DNA from 2 places in the Pseudoxanthomonas sp. 97-1-1 genome. Region 1 is predicted to be linked to the other one. Evidence: predicted binding sites of a transcription regulator. Region 1 holds the regulator's gene; the other holds the start of a gene.
The links. The regulator FliA, encoded in region 1, starts transcription of late flagellar genes. The targets are predictions, from matches to a motif close to TAAAGTTTNNCNNNCNNNGGCCGATAA.
Positions count from the first base shown of each region.

Region 1 (6,749 bases):
GCCAGATCTGAAGGGTTCTTCTTCTCCGGCGGCGGCAGGCCCAGCGCGCCGAAGCCCTCGTGCACGCGACGGACGATGCCCGCGACGCGACGGATGATCTGGCCGGTGAGGTCCTGGTAGCTCTGCGCCAGGGCCATCTCCGACAGCCCCTTGCCGATGCTGTCCACCAGCGCCGCCTGCTCGGGCGACAGCGCGGTGCCCTTCAGTTGGGTGGCGTAGCCACGGCACTGTTCGGCCAGGTCCAGCGTGGCGTGGCTGGCCTGTTCGGTCATTTCCACCACATGGTCCAGGCGCGCGCAGGCGTCGTCCAGCTCGCCCGGTCCGGTGGGTGGCAGTTCGCCCAGCGTCTGCGCCAGCTCGCGCGCCAGGCGGCCCAGGCCCTGCATCATCGGCTGCGTGCGCCAGGCGGCGATGGCATCCAGTTCGCGACGCCAGCCGGCTTCGTCGCCCTGTTCCAGGGCATCCAGCGCGTGCTGCAGTTTTTCCACCAGCGCGGCGCGTGCGCCGGCGACATCGGCCACGGCGCTCATCAGGCAGCGGCTCCCAGGCGTTCGAAGATCTTGCCCAGCTTCTCTTCCAGCGTCTGCGCGGTGAACGGCTTGATGATGTAGCCGTTCACGCCGTTCTGCGCCGCCTCGATGATCTGCTCGCGCTTGGCCTCGGCGGTGACCATCAGCACCGGCAGGGTCTTGTAGCGGTCGTCGGCGCGGATGGCCTTCAGCAGCTCGATGCCGGTCATGCCGGGCATGTTCCAGTCGGTGACCACGAACTCGAAGCTGCCCTGGGACAGTGCGGTCAACGCGCTGTTGCCGTCTTCGGCCTCGGCGGTATTGGTATAGCCCAGGTCATTGAGCAGATTCTTGATGATGCGGCGCATGGTGGAAAAGTCGTCCACGATGAGGATGCGCATGTTCTTGTTGGCGGTCACATCGAACTCCAGTAAAGCGTGCCCGGTCAGGGGCGACGGCAAGGCAGGGGCTGCACGCGGCGGCCTACCGGAGCCTTATCGGCAGGCCGTGGGGATTCTTCAGTCGTTGTCTTCCAGGCCGGCGTCGGCCTTCTCGAACACCTGCAGGCGTCCGCGCAGCCGCACCATGGCCTGGCCGTGGATCTGGCAGACGCGCGACTCGCTGACGCCGAGGACGGCGCCGATCTCCTTCAGGTTGAGCTCCTGCTCGTAGTACATGGACAGCACCAGCTGCTCCCGTTCGGGCAGGTGGCCGATGGCCTTGACCAGTTGCTGGCGGAACTCGCTGCGCTCCAGGTGCTGCTGCGGCGAGGGGCCGCCGGTACGCGCGGTGTTGGGTTCGCCATGGTCGTCGATGTGCGATTCCAGGCTCAGCACCTGGCCACGCGCGGCATCTTCCATCAGGCGCAGGTACTCGGGCAGCGGCATTTCCATCGCACTCGCCACTTCGGTGGCGATGGCGGCACGGCCGGTGCGCTGTTCGATCTCGCGCACGGTGGCGGCCGCCTGGCGGGCGCGACGGTGGACCGAGCGCGGTACCCAGTCGCCGCGGCGGATCTCGTCGATCATCGACCCGCGGATGCGGATGGAGGCGTAGGTCTCGAACGAGGCGCCCTGCTCGGCATCGTAGCTGCGCGAGGCTTCCAGCAGGCCGATCATGCCGGCCTGCACCAGGTCGTCGATCTCCACGCTGGCCGGCAGGCGCGCGGCCAGGTGATGGGCGATGCGGCGGACCAGGTCGGCGTGCTGGGTGACGAAATCGTTCGCACTGCTGCGCTGTACGGCGCGGTATTGGGCGGCGGCGGTGTTCATGCGGCGACTCCCCGCTGGATCAGGCGTTCGACGAAGAACTCGACGTTGCCGCGCGCTCCCAGAGGCGGCTGCCAGCGTGCCGTCATGCGCGCGATCTCGGCGATGGCGCGGGCCGACGGGCTGCCCGGATAGGCTTTCACGACGGGCTGCTGGCGCTGCACCGCACGGCGCAGCCAGTCGTCCTGCGGCACCGCGCCGAGGTAGTGCAGGGCGACATCGCCGAGGAAACGCTCGCAGACGCGGGCGAGTTTTTCATACAGCTTCCGGCCCTCGTTGGGGTCGCGGACCATATTGGCGATGACGTGCACGCGGTCCAGGCCGCGCTCGCGCGCCAGCACCTTGATCAGCGCGTAGGCGTCGGTGATCGAGGCCGGCTCGTCGCAGACCACCACCACGGTGTCCTGCGCGGCCTGGCAGAAGGTCAGCACGCTGTCGGTGATGCCGGCGGCGGTGTCGACCACCATGAAATCCAGCGCCCGCTGCAGTTCGGAGAACACGTTGACCAGGCCCACGTGCTCGGCCGGCGCCAGTTCGGCCATGTGGCGGAAACCCGACGAGGCGGGAACCACCAGCACGCCCTCGGGGCCTTCCAGCAGTACGTCTTCCAGTCCGCAACGTCCTGCGACCAGGTCGGCGAGGGTGAACTTCGGCGACAACCCGAGCAGCACGTCCACGTTGGCCAGGCCCAGGTCGGCGTCCATCAGCAGCGTGCGCTTGCCCATTTCGGCCAGCGACACGGCCAGGTTGACCGACACGTTGGTCTTGCCCACGCCGCCCTTGCCACCGGTGATGGCGATGACGCGCACGGGATGGAATGCGCCGGCGGCCGGCGGCGTGCTGCGGGGATTGGTCTGCAGCAGGTGGTCAGGCGACATGGGTGGCCTCGGTCGAGCAGGGTTCGTCGGCTTCGCGGCGCAGCTGGTCCAGCCGCAGCACGAGGTGGGCGCTGTTGGCGCGGTGGAGATCGTGGGGAACGCGCTGGCCGTCGGTTACCCAGGTCATCGGCAGCTGGTGGTCCACGACCACCGACAGGGCGCTGCCCAGGCGGCCTGTCTCGTCCAGCTTGGTCAGCACCACGCCTTGCGGCTGCACGCTGCTGAAGCGGCGGACGACCTCGTCCAGGTCGGAGAAGTGCGAGTTGGCCGGCAGGCACAGCAGGGTCTTCACCTGGCCCGATGCGCGCAGCCAGTTGAGCTGGCCCACCAGGTTGCGGTCGCGCTGGCCCAGGCCGGCGGTATCGATCAGTACCAGCTTGTAGTCGCGCAGGCGCTCCAGCAGCAGTGCGAGGGCCTGCGCGCTGTCGGCCTCGTGCACGGCGATGCCGAGCTGGCGGCCGTAGCCGTGCAGTTGCTCGCGACCGCCGACCCGCACGGTGTCGGTGGTGATCAGCGCCACGTCGCGTGCGTTGTAGCGCTGCGCGAAGCAGGCGGCGAGCTTGGCGATGGTGGTGGTCTTGCCCGCGCCGGTGGGGCCCACCAGCGCGATGACGCCGCCGGTTTCCAGCAGGTCGGTGTCGACCACCGGCAGCTTCTTCGACAGCAGGCCCAGCATCAGGCCACGGCCGCGGTGCAATTCGGTGTCGGCGGGAATCTGCAGGGCGATGTCGCGGGTGATGCCGGCGTCGAAGCCGTAGTCTTCCATCAGTTCCATCGCCTGCATCCGCACCGGCGAACCGCGCAGGCGTTCGTCGGTGAGGCGGTGCATCTCGCGCTCGATCATCTCGCGCATGGCGGACAGTTCGCCGCGCATCTGCACCAGCTGCTCGTCGCTCTCGCGGGCGTGCGTGGCGTTGTCGGTGACGACGGTCAGCGTCGGTACGGTGACGGCAGCGGGCGCCGGTACCGGTGCGATCACCGGTGCACGCGTGGCGTGCAGCGCGACGACCGGCGCAGGCTCGGGTTCCGGCAGCGACACCGGCGGCGCGATCGAGGGCAGCAGCGCATCCAGGTCGAGCGTGTCATCGGCGTCGGCGCGCGGCGCGGGCTGACGGCGCGGCGGTGCAGCGGGTTCGCTCGCGGCGACCGGCTCGTTGGCGGGAGCGGCCGGCAGGCAGGCGGCCAGCTTGGCGGCGAAGGATTCGGGTTCGATCAGCAGCGGCGCGATGTCGCGGACGACCGGCGCCGGAATCTCGCCGGTGATCGGCGCGGGCGTGGCGGCCACCGGCGCGCGTGGCGCTGCGACGGGTGCTGCCGGCGGTGCGATCGACGCAGGTGCGGCGACGGCCGGCTTGGCGGTCCCGGCACGCGGTGCAGCGGGGACGGCCGGCTGGCGGCGGGCGAAGTAGCTGGCGGCGGCTTCGGCCGGTGACAGGGCCGGAGCGTTCGCGGTCGGTGCCTGCGGCGCCGGGTCGAGCAGCGGATGCAGCGGCGCAGGGGGCGTGGCCGGGCGCATCGCTTCCAGCGTGCGCTGCACCAGCGCTTCGTCGTAATTGCTGGCAGCAACGATCTCGATGCCATCCTCGGTCACCCGGTTGGACAGGATCACCGCGTCCGGGCCGTGTTCCTGCCGGACCATCGCGAAGGCGGTGCGCATGTCGGGGGCGACGAAGCGTTTGATTTTCATGGCGTGCTATCCGGTTCGATGTCGCGTCGGGTTCTGCTGCTTCCGGTCTCAGCTGATCGTGCCGACCAGCTTCAACCGCTTGTCCTCGGGAACCTCGCTGTAGGCCAGCACCGACAGCGAGGGGACGCTGTGGCGGACCAGGCGGGCGAGGGCGGCGCGGACCGAACCCGGTACCAGCACCACCGCAGGCTCGCTGCGGGCTTCCTGCTTGTTCACCACGTCGGCGAGGCTCTGGTGCAGGCGTTCCGCCAGTCCCGGTTCCAGCGCCGCGCCGGTTCCCTGGGTACTGTCCTGCAAGACGCGTTCCAGATTCGGCGCCAAGGTATAGACGGGCAGTTCCGGCGCCATGCCGGAGATTTCCTGCACGATGAACCGGCCCAGCGAGGTGCGTACCGCAGCGGTCAGTGCGGCCGGATCGGCGTTCTGCGGGGCGAACTCGACCAGCGCCTCGACGATGCGGCGCAGCTGGCGGATCGGCACGCGCTCGATCAGCAGGTTCTGCAGCACGCGCACCACCGTGGCCAGCGGCAGCGCCTTCGGGGTGAGGTCCTCGACCAGCTTCGGCGCGCTGCGGCCCAGCTGGGACAGCAGCTGCTGCACTTCCTCGTGGCCCAGCAGCTCCGGCGCGTGTTCGCGTACCAGATGCGAGAGGTGGGTGGCCATCACGGTGGCCGGATCGACCACCGTATAGCCCAGCGATTCGGCGGTGGCTTTCTGGTGCGACTGGATCCACACCGCGTCCAGCCCGAACGCCGGGTCCTTGCCGGGGATGCCGTCGATGGCGCCGAACGCGCCGCCCGGATCGAGGGCCAGCTCGCGGTCGGGATGGATCTCGGCCGACGCCACCGGCACGCCATGCACCAGCAGGCGGTAGCCGTTGGACGGCAGTTCGAGGTTGTCGCGGATGTGTACCGGCGGCACCAGGAAGCCGAGGTCCTGGGTCAGCTTGCGGCGCACGGCCTTGATCCGCGACATCAGTTCGCCGCCCTGGTTCTTGTCGACCAGCGGGATCAGCCGGTAGCCGACTTCCAGGCCAAGTGGGTCGACCGGGCGCAGCTCGTCCCAGGTCAGTTCGGCATTGCGGTCGGGGGCTCCGGGTGCAGGCAGGGCCGCCAGGTCGCCGGCAGCGGCCTCGGGGCTTTCCTGGGTCCGCTTCCACATTTTCCAGGCCAGGTAGCCCAGGCCGGCCGCGAGCGTCAAAAAGGCGACGTTGGGCATGCCGGGCACCAGCCCGACCAGGCCCAGTACGCCCGCCGACACCGCCAGCGCCTTGTGCTGGCCGAAGGCCTGGCCCATCACCGCCTGGCCCATGTCCTGCGAGCGCGAGGCGCGCGTCACCAGCATGGCGACCGAAGACGACACCAGCAACGCAGGCAGCTGCGCGACCAGGCCGTCGCCGATCGACAGCAGGGTGTAGGTGGAGGCCGCGTCCGCCGCCGCCATGCCGTGCTGGAACATGCCCACGGCAAAGCCGCCGACCAGGTTGATGAACAGGATCAGGATGCCGGCGATGGCGTCGCCGCGGATGAACTTGTTGGCACCGTCCATCGCGCCGTAGAAATCGGCTTCCTCGCGCACTTCCTCGCGGCGGGCCTTGGCTTCCTCGCGGGTCAGGATGCCGGCATTGAGGTCGGCGTCGATGGCCATCTGCTTGCCGGGCATCGCGTCCAGGATGAAGCGCGCCGACACTTCCGAGATGCGCCCCGCGCCCTTGGTGATCACCACGAAGTTGATGATGGTCAGGATGGCGAACACGACGATGCCGACCGCGTAGTTGCCGCCCACCACGAATTCGCCGAACGCGGCGATGACCTTGCCTGCGGCGTCATGGCCGTTCTGGCCATTGAGCAGGATCACGCGGGTGGACGCCACGTTCAGCGCCAGCCGCAGCATCGTGGTCATCAGCAGGATGATCGGGAAGATGGTGAAGTCGAGTGGCCGCTTCACGTACACCACGGCCAGCAGCACCACCAGCGAGATGGCGATGTTGAAGCTGAAGAGCGCATCCAGCACCGGCGGTGCCAGCGGCACCACGATCATGGCCAGCAGTGCCAGCACGACCAGGGGTGCGCCGAGGCCGTTCTTCAGCATCTCCATCCAGCGCATGCCGCCGACGGGTTGCGCACTCATGCCTTGCCCCCGTGCTCATCCACGTCCACCGCGGGCAGGTCGGGCAGCGGGGCCTCGCCCACGCGCCAGGCACGCAGCTGGTACACGTAGGACAGGATCTGGGCGACGGCGGCGTAGAGTCTCACGGGGATTTCCCGGCCAAGTTGACCTTCGCGATACAAGGCGCGTGCCAAAGGGGGCGCCGAGACGATGGCGATGCGGTGGGCATCGGCCACTTCGCGGATCCGCATGGCCAGTTCGTCCACGCCCTTGGCGACCACCGTGGGTGCGCCCATCT
Region 1 covers NZ_JBYMTJ010000002.1:725,103-731,851, forward strand. The annotation lists gene AC3DET_RS10600 (protein phosphatase CheZ) at 1-530, opposite strand, end outside; gene AC3DET_RS10605 (chemotaxis response regulator CheY) at 530-910, opposite strand; gene AC3DET_RS10610 (RNA polymerase sigma factor FliA) at 1,028-1,780, opposite strand; partial or broken gene AC3DET_RS10615 (MinD/ParA family protein) at 1,777-2,589, opposite strand; gene flhF (flagellar biosynthesis GTPase FlhF) at 2,645-4,342, opposite strand; gene flhA (flagellar biosynthesis protein FlhA) at 4,391-6,472, opposite strand; gene flhB (flagellar biosynthesis protein FlhB) at 6,469-6,749, opposite strand, start outside.

Region 2 (6,749 bases), on a different contig from region 1:
CGCCACGCTCGACAGGGCGAGCGCGATGGCGGCAAGTAGCTTGTAGGTCATGTGGTCCTCACATAGTGGAAGTGTCTGGGGTCCGGATACGACGGGCGGCGCTTCCTGCCCGCGCCAGACCCGGCCCCACGGCATTCTTGCAAGGGGGACCGTGCATCACAAGCAGCCCGTGCCTTCGCGCGCTGCACCTGCCGTACCGGACCCACGATCCACCTGCCATAGAATGCGCAACCAAACTTCAAACGCGCATCAAATCCATGACCGCAGGACCCTGCCGTTCCCACCGCCCTGGGGTTCTCCACATTCCGGCGCTGGCAGCGTTGTCGCTGGTGGCGGGCATGGCCTGCGGCGGCGAGCCGGCCGCCCCGCGTGAACTCCCTCCGGACGTCCAGGCCGATGTCACCGCGATCGCCGGGCACCTGGCGCAGGTGAGCGACACCTCGCCGGCCCTGTCATGCGACAAGGCCGTGGAGAACGCCCGCTGGGGCGTGGAGACCATGCTGGAGGTCGGCGAGAAGAACCTGCGCGCCGGCTACATGAGCCAGCCCGCCTACGATGCGGCCACCCCGGCGCTGAAGCGCCTGCTGGCTGCACTGACCGCGGAAGACTGTGCGGCCGCCACCGGCGCGCGGCGCGACTTCTACCAGTGCATGTCCAGCGACTACAACCACGTCTACGCATGCGGCAAGGCCCATGCCTTCGACCCATGATGCGCGCGGTTGACCATCCGCGAGGCGCGGGCCACCCTTCCAGCATGAACATCCAACTCTCACTGGCAAAGGCGCCGACGGCGCGTCATGCATCGCGGCAGGAAGGCTGATGGCGTCGCTGCGACTTCCCGACTGGTTGCAGGAATGGGCGAGCCTCGCGATTCCCGTCGCGCAGGCGCTCGGGATCCTGCTTGCCGCCTGGCTGCTGTTGCGCCTGCTGCGCATCGTGGTGCGCCGGATCTGCGATCACTACCGGTTGCCCGCGCAGGTCGCCGTGAGTGCGCGCCGGTTGCTCGGCGTGCTGCTCTACGTTTCGGCGTTCATGCTCGCATTGGGACGGCTCGGCGTATCGGGCAGCGTGCTGTGGACCGCACTGACGGGCTTCACCGCGGTCGCCGCAGTCGCGTTCTTCGCCGCATGGAGCGTGCTGTCCAACATCTTCTGCAGCGTGCTGATCCTGACCACGCGTCCGTTCCGCGTGCACGACCACATCGAAGTGCTGGAGAACGGCGACAAGCCCGGCCTGCGCGGGCGCGTGATCGACATCAATCTGCTCTACACCACCCTGCTGGAAGAAGACGCGCTACGCGGCGACACCGTGCTGCAGATCCCCAACAGCCACTTCTTCCAGCGCACCACGCGGCGCTGGCGGTCGGGTTCGCCGCCCCCGACCACCTCGCCCGAATAATCCGCCAGCGCCGGTACCCGACTAGGCAGCGGCCAGTGCGCGTACACGGCCAGGGGCGAGACCAGGCGACGCACGCGGATCCAGCACGAACACATTCACCGCCCCGATGAGTTCTCGCGCCTGATCTTCCATCGAGCGGGCGGCGGCCGATGCCTCTTCCACCAGCGCGGCGTTCTGCTGGGTGGTTTCGTCCATCTGCACGATGGCCTGGTTGACCTGCTCGATCCCGGCACTCTGCTCCTGCGAAGCAGCCGAAATCTCCGCCATGATGTCGGTCACCCGCTGCACGGCGGTGACGATTTCGCCCATCGTCGCACCGGCCTGGTTCACCAGCGCCGAGCCATCGGCCACCTTGTCCACCGAGGTCTCGATCAGGCCCTTGATCTCCCTGGCGGCATTGGCGCTGCGCTGGGCCAGCGTCCGCACTTCGGAGGCGACCACGGCGAAGCCACGGCCCTGCTCGCCGGCCCGCGCCGCTTCCACTGCCGCATTGAGGGCCAGGATGTTGGTCTGGAAGGCGATGCCGTCGATGACCGAGATGATCTCGGCGATCTTCCGGGAAGACTGCTCGATCTCGGTCATCGTCGTGACCACGCGTGCGACCGTCGCACCGCCTTCCGATGCCACGCTGGCCGCACCGATCGCCAGCTGGTTCGCCTGGCGTGCGGATTCGGCGTTCTGGCGCACCGTGGAGGTCAGTTCTTCCATCGAAGCGGCGGTTTCTTCCAGATTGGCCGCCTGCTGCTCGGTGCGACGCGACAGGTCGCTGTTGCCCGCTGCGATCTCCCCCGCCGCCGTGTTGATCGACGATGACGCGCCCTGGATCTGGCGCACGATGGTGCGCAGTTGCGCCACCGTGGCATTGGCATCGTCCCGCATGGTGGCGAACACGCCGTGGAAGTCGCCTTCCATGCGCGCCGTCAGGTCGCCGCGCGCGATGGCCTGCAGCAACGACGACACATCCGCCAGGTTGCCATCCGTGGTTTCCATCAGGCGATTCAGGCCGTCCACCATGTCGCGGAAATCGTGCTGGTATCGCTGCGTGTCGCCGCGACGGCTGAAGTCGCCCGACGCCGCCGCCAGTGCCAGCTGCCTGATTTCGGCGTTGATCGCAGAGAGATTCGCCTTGGTGGTGCGCATGGCGTCCGTCAATGCGGCTTTCTCACCGGGCAGCGCCTCCATGTCGATGGACAGGTCGCCGACCGCGTAGCACTGCATGATCTCCACCAGCCGCTGCATCACCGCGATGTGCGACGCCACCAGCGCGTTGGTGTCACGCACCATGCGCCCGTATTCGCCGGGGAAGCGCGAATCGTCCATGCGGAAGCTGATGCTGCCTTCGTCGTGGCGCAATGCCATTTCGCCCTGCTCGGCGATGACGCCCTGCAGGGTCGCGGTCATGTCGGCCATCGCCGTGCCCAACTGGCCGATCTCGTCGCCACTGCGCACGTCGACCCGCTTGTCCAGGCGCCCGGCCGCGACCGCCCGCGCGGCAGCGGCGGCCTCGACCACGGGACGGATCACCGACCGCCGTATCCACCACGCCAGTACCAGTACCAGCACGATCGCCGCCACCACCGACAGGGCCGCGCACCCCACCAGCATGCGACGCGCGTCCTGCGAGCGCGCCACCACTGCCGCATCGGCAATCGTCTTGGTGCGCGCCACCAGGGCTTCGAGCGTCTCGCCCAACTGGCGGTCCATGCCCTTCACCAGGCGATCGCCTTCCTGCGTGTCGTAGCCCCCCGCCGCGAACTGCACCAGTGCGGCGCGGTAGTTGCCTTCCAACGCGTGATGCTGGGTGGCGAAATCGGCCGCCAGCCTGCGCGCCTGCGGATCGGCGATCCCGCTGGACAGGGTCTTCGCCAGGGCGGCCACCTCGCGCCCCTTCCGATCGAAGGCGCCGACGTACTTCGCCCGCTGCTCCTCGTCGTGTCCGCGGATGAGGATGTTCTTCCACTCCTGCACCTGCACGCGGAAGTCGCGGCTCAGGCGCTCACCCTCCGCGGCCTGGGCCACCTCTTCGGGCACCTCGGTGGAAAGACTGAGCCACGCCGAACCCAGGCCGGCCAGCGCGCACAACAGGATGACGGCAAGCCCCAGGGTCAGGGCGCCCAGCAGCTTGGTCTGCAGGCTGAGGGGGCGGGAAGCGGAATAGGACGACATGGCGGTACGACGTTGGGAAGGAATACACCTTCCTTAGCGGCGCGCGGCACGGCGAATTGACGCGCCACCGCCCTGCATTCCGCAATCCACGACCGCCATCTCTTTGTTTCAGTTTGATGACACGCATGTTGCCGCACGACAGCGCGCGTAGCTCAGCGCGTCAGCTCGCAGGCGAGCGCCGTCGCCTCGGCGCGGGCGGTATGCCGCGCCCATGCATAGACCAGCAGGCCCACCACGGCGGTCGCCGCACCGACGTAGCCGGTCGATGTCCAGCCCAGGCCGGCAGTGATCGCCATGCCGCCCAGCCAGGGGCCGAGTGCATTCGCGGTATTGAAGGCCGCGTGGTGTGACGCGGCGGCAAGCGTCTGCGCATCGCCCGCCACATCCATCAGGTGCGACTGCAGGATCGGCCCCAGCGCGCCCATCAGGCCGATGGCGACGGTGGCCAGCAGGATCGTCGGCAACGTGGTCGCCAGCCACGGAAACAGCAGCAGCGCCACGATCGCCCACGCCAGCACCATCCACGCGCCGCGCAGCTGGAAACGGTCGAACAGCCAGCCACCGACGAAGTTGCCGATCACGCCGCCCACGCCGAAACCGGCCAGGCCCAGCGGGATCCAGGCCGGCGATACGCGCGTCACGTCCAGCATCGTCGGCGCGAGGTAGCTGAAGACGCAGAACATGCCCGCGAAACCGATCGCGCCGATGCCCAGCGCCTGCCAGACCGGCACGCGGTTGAAGGCACGCAGCTCATCCAGTGGCTTGGCCTTCGGGCCATCGATGCCGACCGGCAGCCAGACCGCCAGCAACACGCCCGTCACCAGCGCGATGATCGCGACGAAGGCGAACACCCAGCGCCAGTCGATCATCTGGCCCAGCCAGGTCGCCAGCGGATTGCCGATCAGGATGGCCAGCGTCAGGCCCAGCATCACCAGGCTGATCGCACGGCCGCGCTTGTTGGGCGGGCTGATCGCCACCGCCGTCAGTGCGGCCACGCCGAAGTACGCGCCATGCGGCAGCCCGGCGATGAAGCGGAACACCAGCAGGCTTTCGTAGGTCGGCCCGAGCGCGCTGGCCAGGTTGCCCAGCGCATAGAAGCCCATCAGGGCGAGCAGCAGCGTCTTGCGCTTCCAGCCCGCACCGAGGATGGCCAGCAGCGGCGCGCCCACCACCACGCCCAGCGCGTAGGCGCTGATCAGATGGCCGACCTGCGGCTCGGTCACGCCGAGCGAGGCCACCATGTTCGGCATCAGCCCCATGCTGGCGAATTCGCTGGTGCCGATGGCGAAGCCCCCCAGCGTCAGCGCGAACAGGATCAGGCCGATCTGGCGCGCGGTGAGCTGGTCGGCGACGGAAGGGAAGGAAATCGGGGGCGTAACGTCCATGACGCATTATGCTGCGATGCAGCACCCGCAGTCGACCCCACGACTGGAACGCTGTCCGCCGTCAGCTCCCGCACTGCCTCACTTGGCGACGAACTTCAGCGGTCCCGCATACTGCGGCCAGGCGATCGAGGCGGGGCCACGCGTGTTGAGCGCGGTTTCCGGCGTTTCGCCGGCCTCGGTCATGACGCGCGTCATCAGTGTGGGCATCCAGAAATTGACCGCGAAGGTCGCGTCGCGACGGATCACCGGATTCACCGACAGCGTGGTGGTCTTGCCCGGCTCGATCCGGAACGTCACCACGTCCTCGTTCACGAATGCGCCCCGTTCCAGCACCTTCTTCACGCTGAAGGCGGTGGTCATCTCCAGGCCGATGCCGGTGACGCGGTAGTCGCCCGCCGGCAACGAAAGGGTCTCCTGCTGGCCGTAGCGGGTCATGTGGTTGAGCGGGAAATCGATGAATTGCTTGTTGACCAGCGAGAACACCACCTGGCCATCGCGCACGCCCCATTCCAGCGCGCCGCTCTTCAGCTGCTCGTCGACCTTCTTCGGCAGTTCCTTCTCACTGGTGAACGGCTTGACGTCCACCACCAGCGTACCGGTCTCCACCACCGCCGCCTGCGGCGCCTGCTCCTGCGCCGACACGGACACCGCCACGCCCGCCTGCAGCAGCAGGCCCATCATCAAGTTCCGCATCAAGTTCCCCTGGAGGCGCCCCCCGGCGCGCATGCGCCATTCCATCGCAGTCCGGCCGGGCGCGCAATCCTGCGGCTCGGCTCAGCGTTCCGTCACGCGGAACGGCAGGTTGGCGTATGCGGCATGGCCCTGCCCATCGAGCACGTCCACGAACAGCCGGTACGCACCGGGCTTGCCGGGGGCAGCGAAACGCACCCCGCCCTCGCCGTCGTCCTGCATCGCCAACACCACCTCCGGCGGCACGTCCTCGCGATCGCCGCCGATGCTGGTGGCGGTGGTTTCGTGCAGCACCGTCCAGCGATAGCGCAGCGGGTCGCCGTCGGCGTCGCGCGCATCGACCTGCGCGGTGTATTCCCTGCCCGGCTTCAGCGTGATGCTGTCGATGGCGCGCCGACCGTCCAGCGTCAACGGCTGGACCGATGGCGCACGGTTGGACGGCCACGCGCCGGTCCAGACGTACTGCATCGCATCCACCGCCGGCGTGCTCTCCCCGCTCGGCAGGAACAGGCCGTACCACGTGGGCGTGCGCTCCTGCTTGTTGCCCCACAGGAACACGTACGAACCCAGTCCCTGTTCCGTATCCGCCGCGATCACCTGTTCGTAGCGCTGTTGCAACAGCATCGCCTTGCGCGAGGCATCGTCCTCGATCGGCGCCTTCCACGCCGTCAGCGGGCTTTCCCAGTGCCCGGTCGGGCCCCATTCGGTGACCACGTACGGACCGGTCCAGCCGCTGGTCGCCAGCTTCTCCGGCAATGCGCCGATGTCGCCGTAAAGCTGGATGCCGATCAGGTCCAGCGACGGCGCGCGCGCCTTCAACAGGTCGATCAGCTTCCGGTCGAAACCGGCCAGCGTGGTCATCACCGGGTGGTGCGGGTCCTCGCGATGGATCATGTCCGCGATCTGCCCGACCGCATTCCACACCTTCGGGTTGCTGTAATGCAGGTTCAGTTCGTTGCCCACCACCCACATCAGCACGGCGGGATGGTCGCTGTAGAGGCCCACTTCCCGGCGGATGCGTTCGAGCTGTTCCGCCACCGCGGCGTCGTTGTCGTAGTCGAAGCCATGACGCTCGTTGCCCACCTCGATGCCCATCGCCACCTTCAGCCC
Region 2 covers NZ_JBYMTJ010000003.1:291,973-298,721, reverse strand. The annotation lists gene AC3DET_RS13180 (hypothetical protein) at 1-51, opposite strand, end outside; gene AC3DET_RS13175 (hypothetical protein) at 258-710, shown strand; gene AC3DET_RS13170 (mechanosensitive ion channel domain-containing protein) at 820-1,398, shown strand; gene AC3DET_RS13165 (methyl-accepting chemotaxis protein) at 1,420-3,564, opposite strand; gene AC3DET_RS13160 (MFS transporter) at 3,717-4,949, opposite strand; gene AC3DET_RS13155 (hypothetical protein) at 5,028-5,642, opposite strand; gene AC3DET_RS13150 (glycoside hydrolase family 2 TIM barrel-domain containing protein) at 5,724-6,749, opposite strand, start outside.
Region 2: AC3DET_RS13165 (methyl-accepting chemotaxis protein) is a predicted target of FliA. The motif match lies at 3,598-3,624, and genes of this name have one in related genera.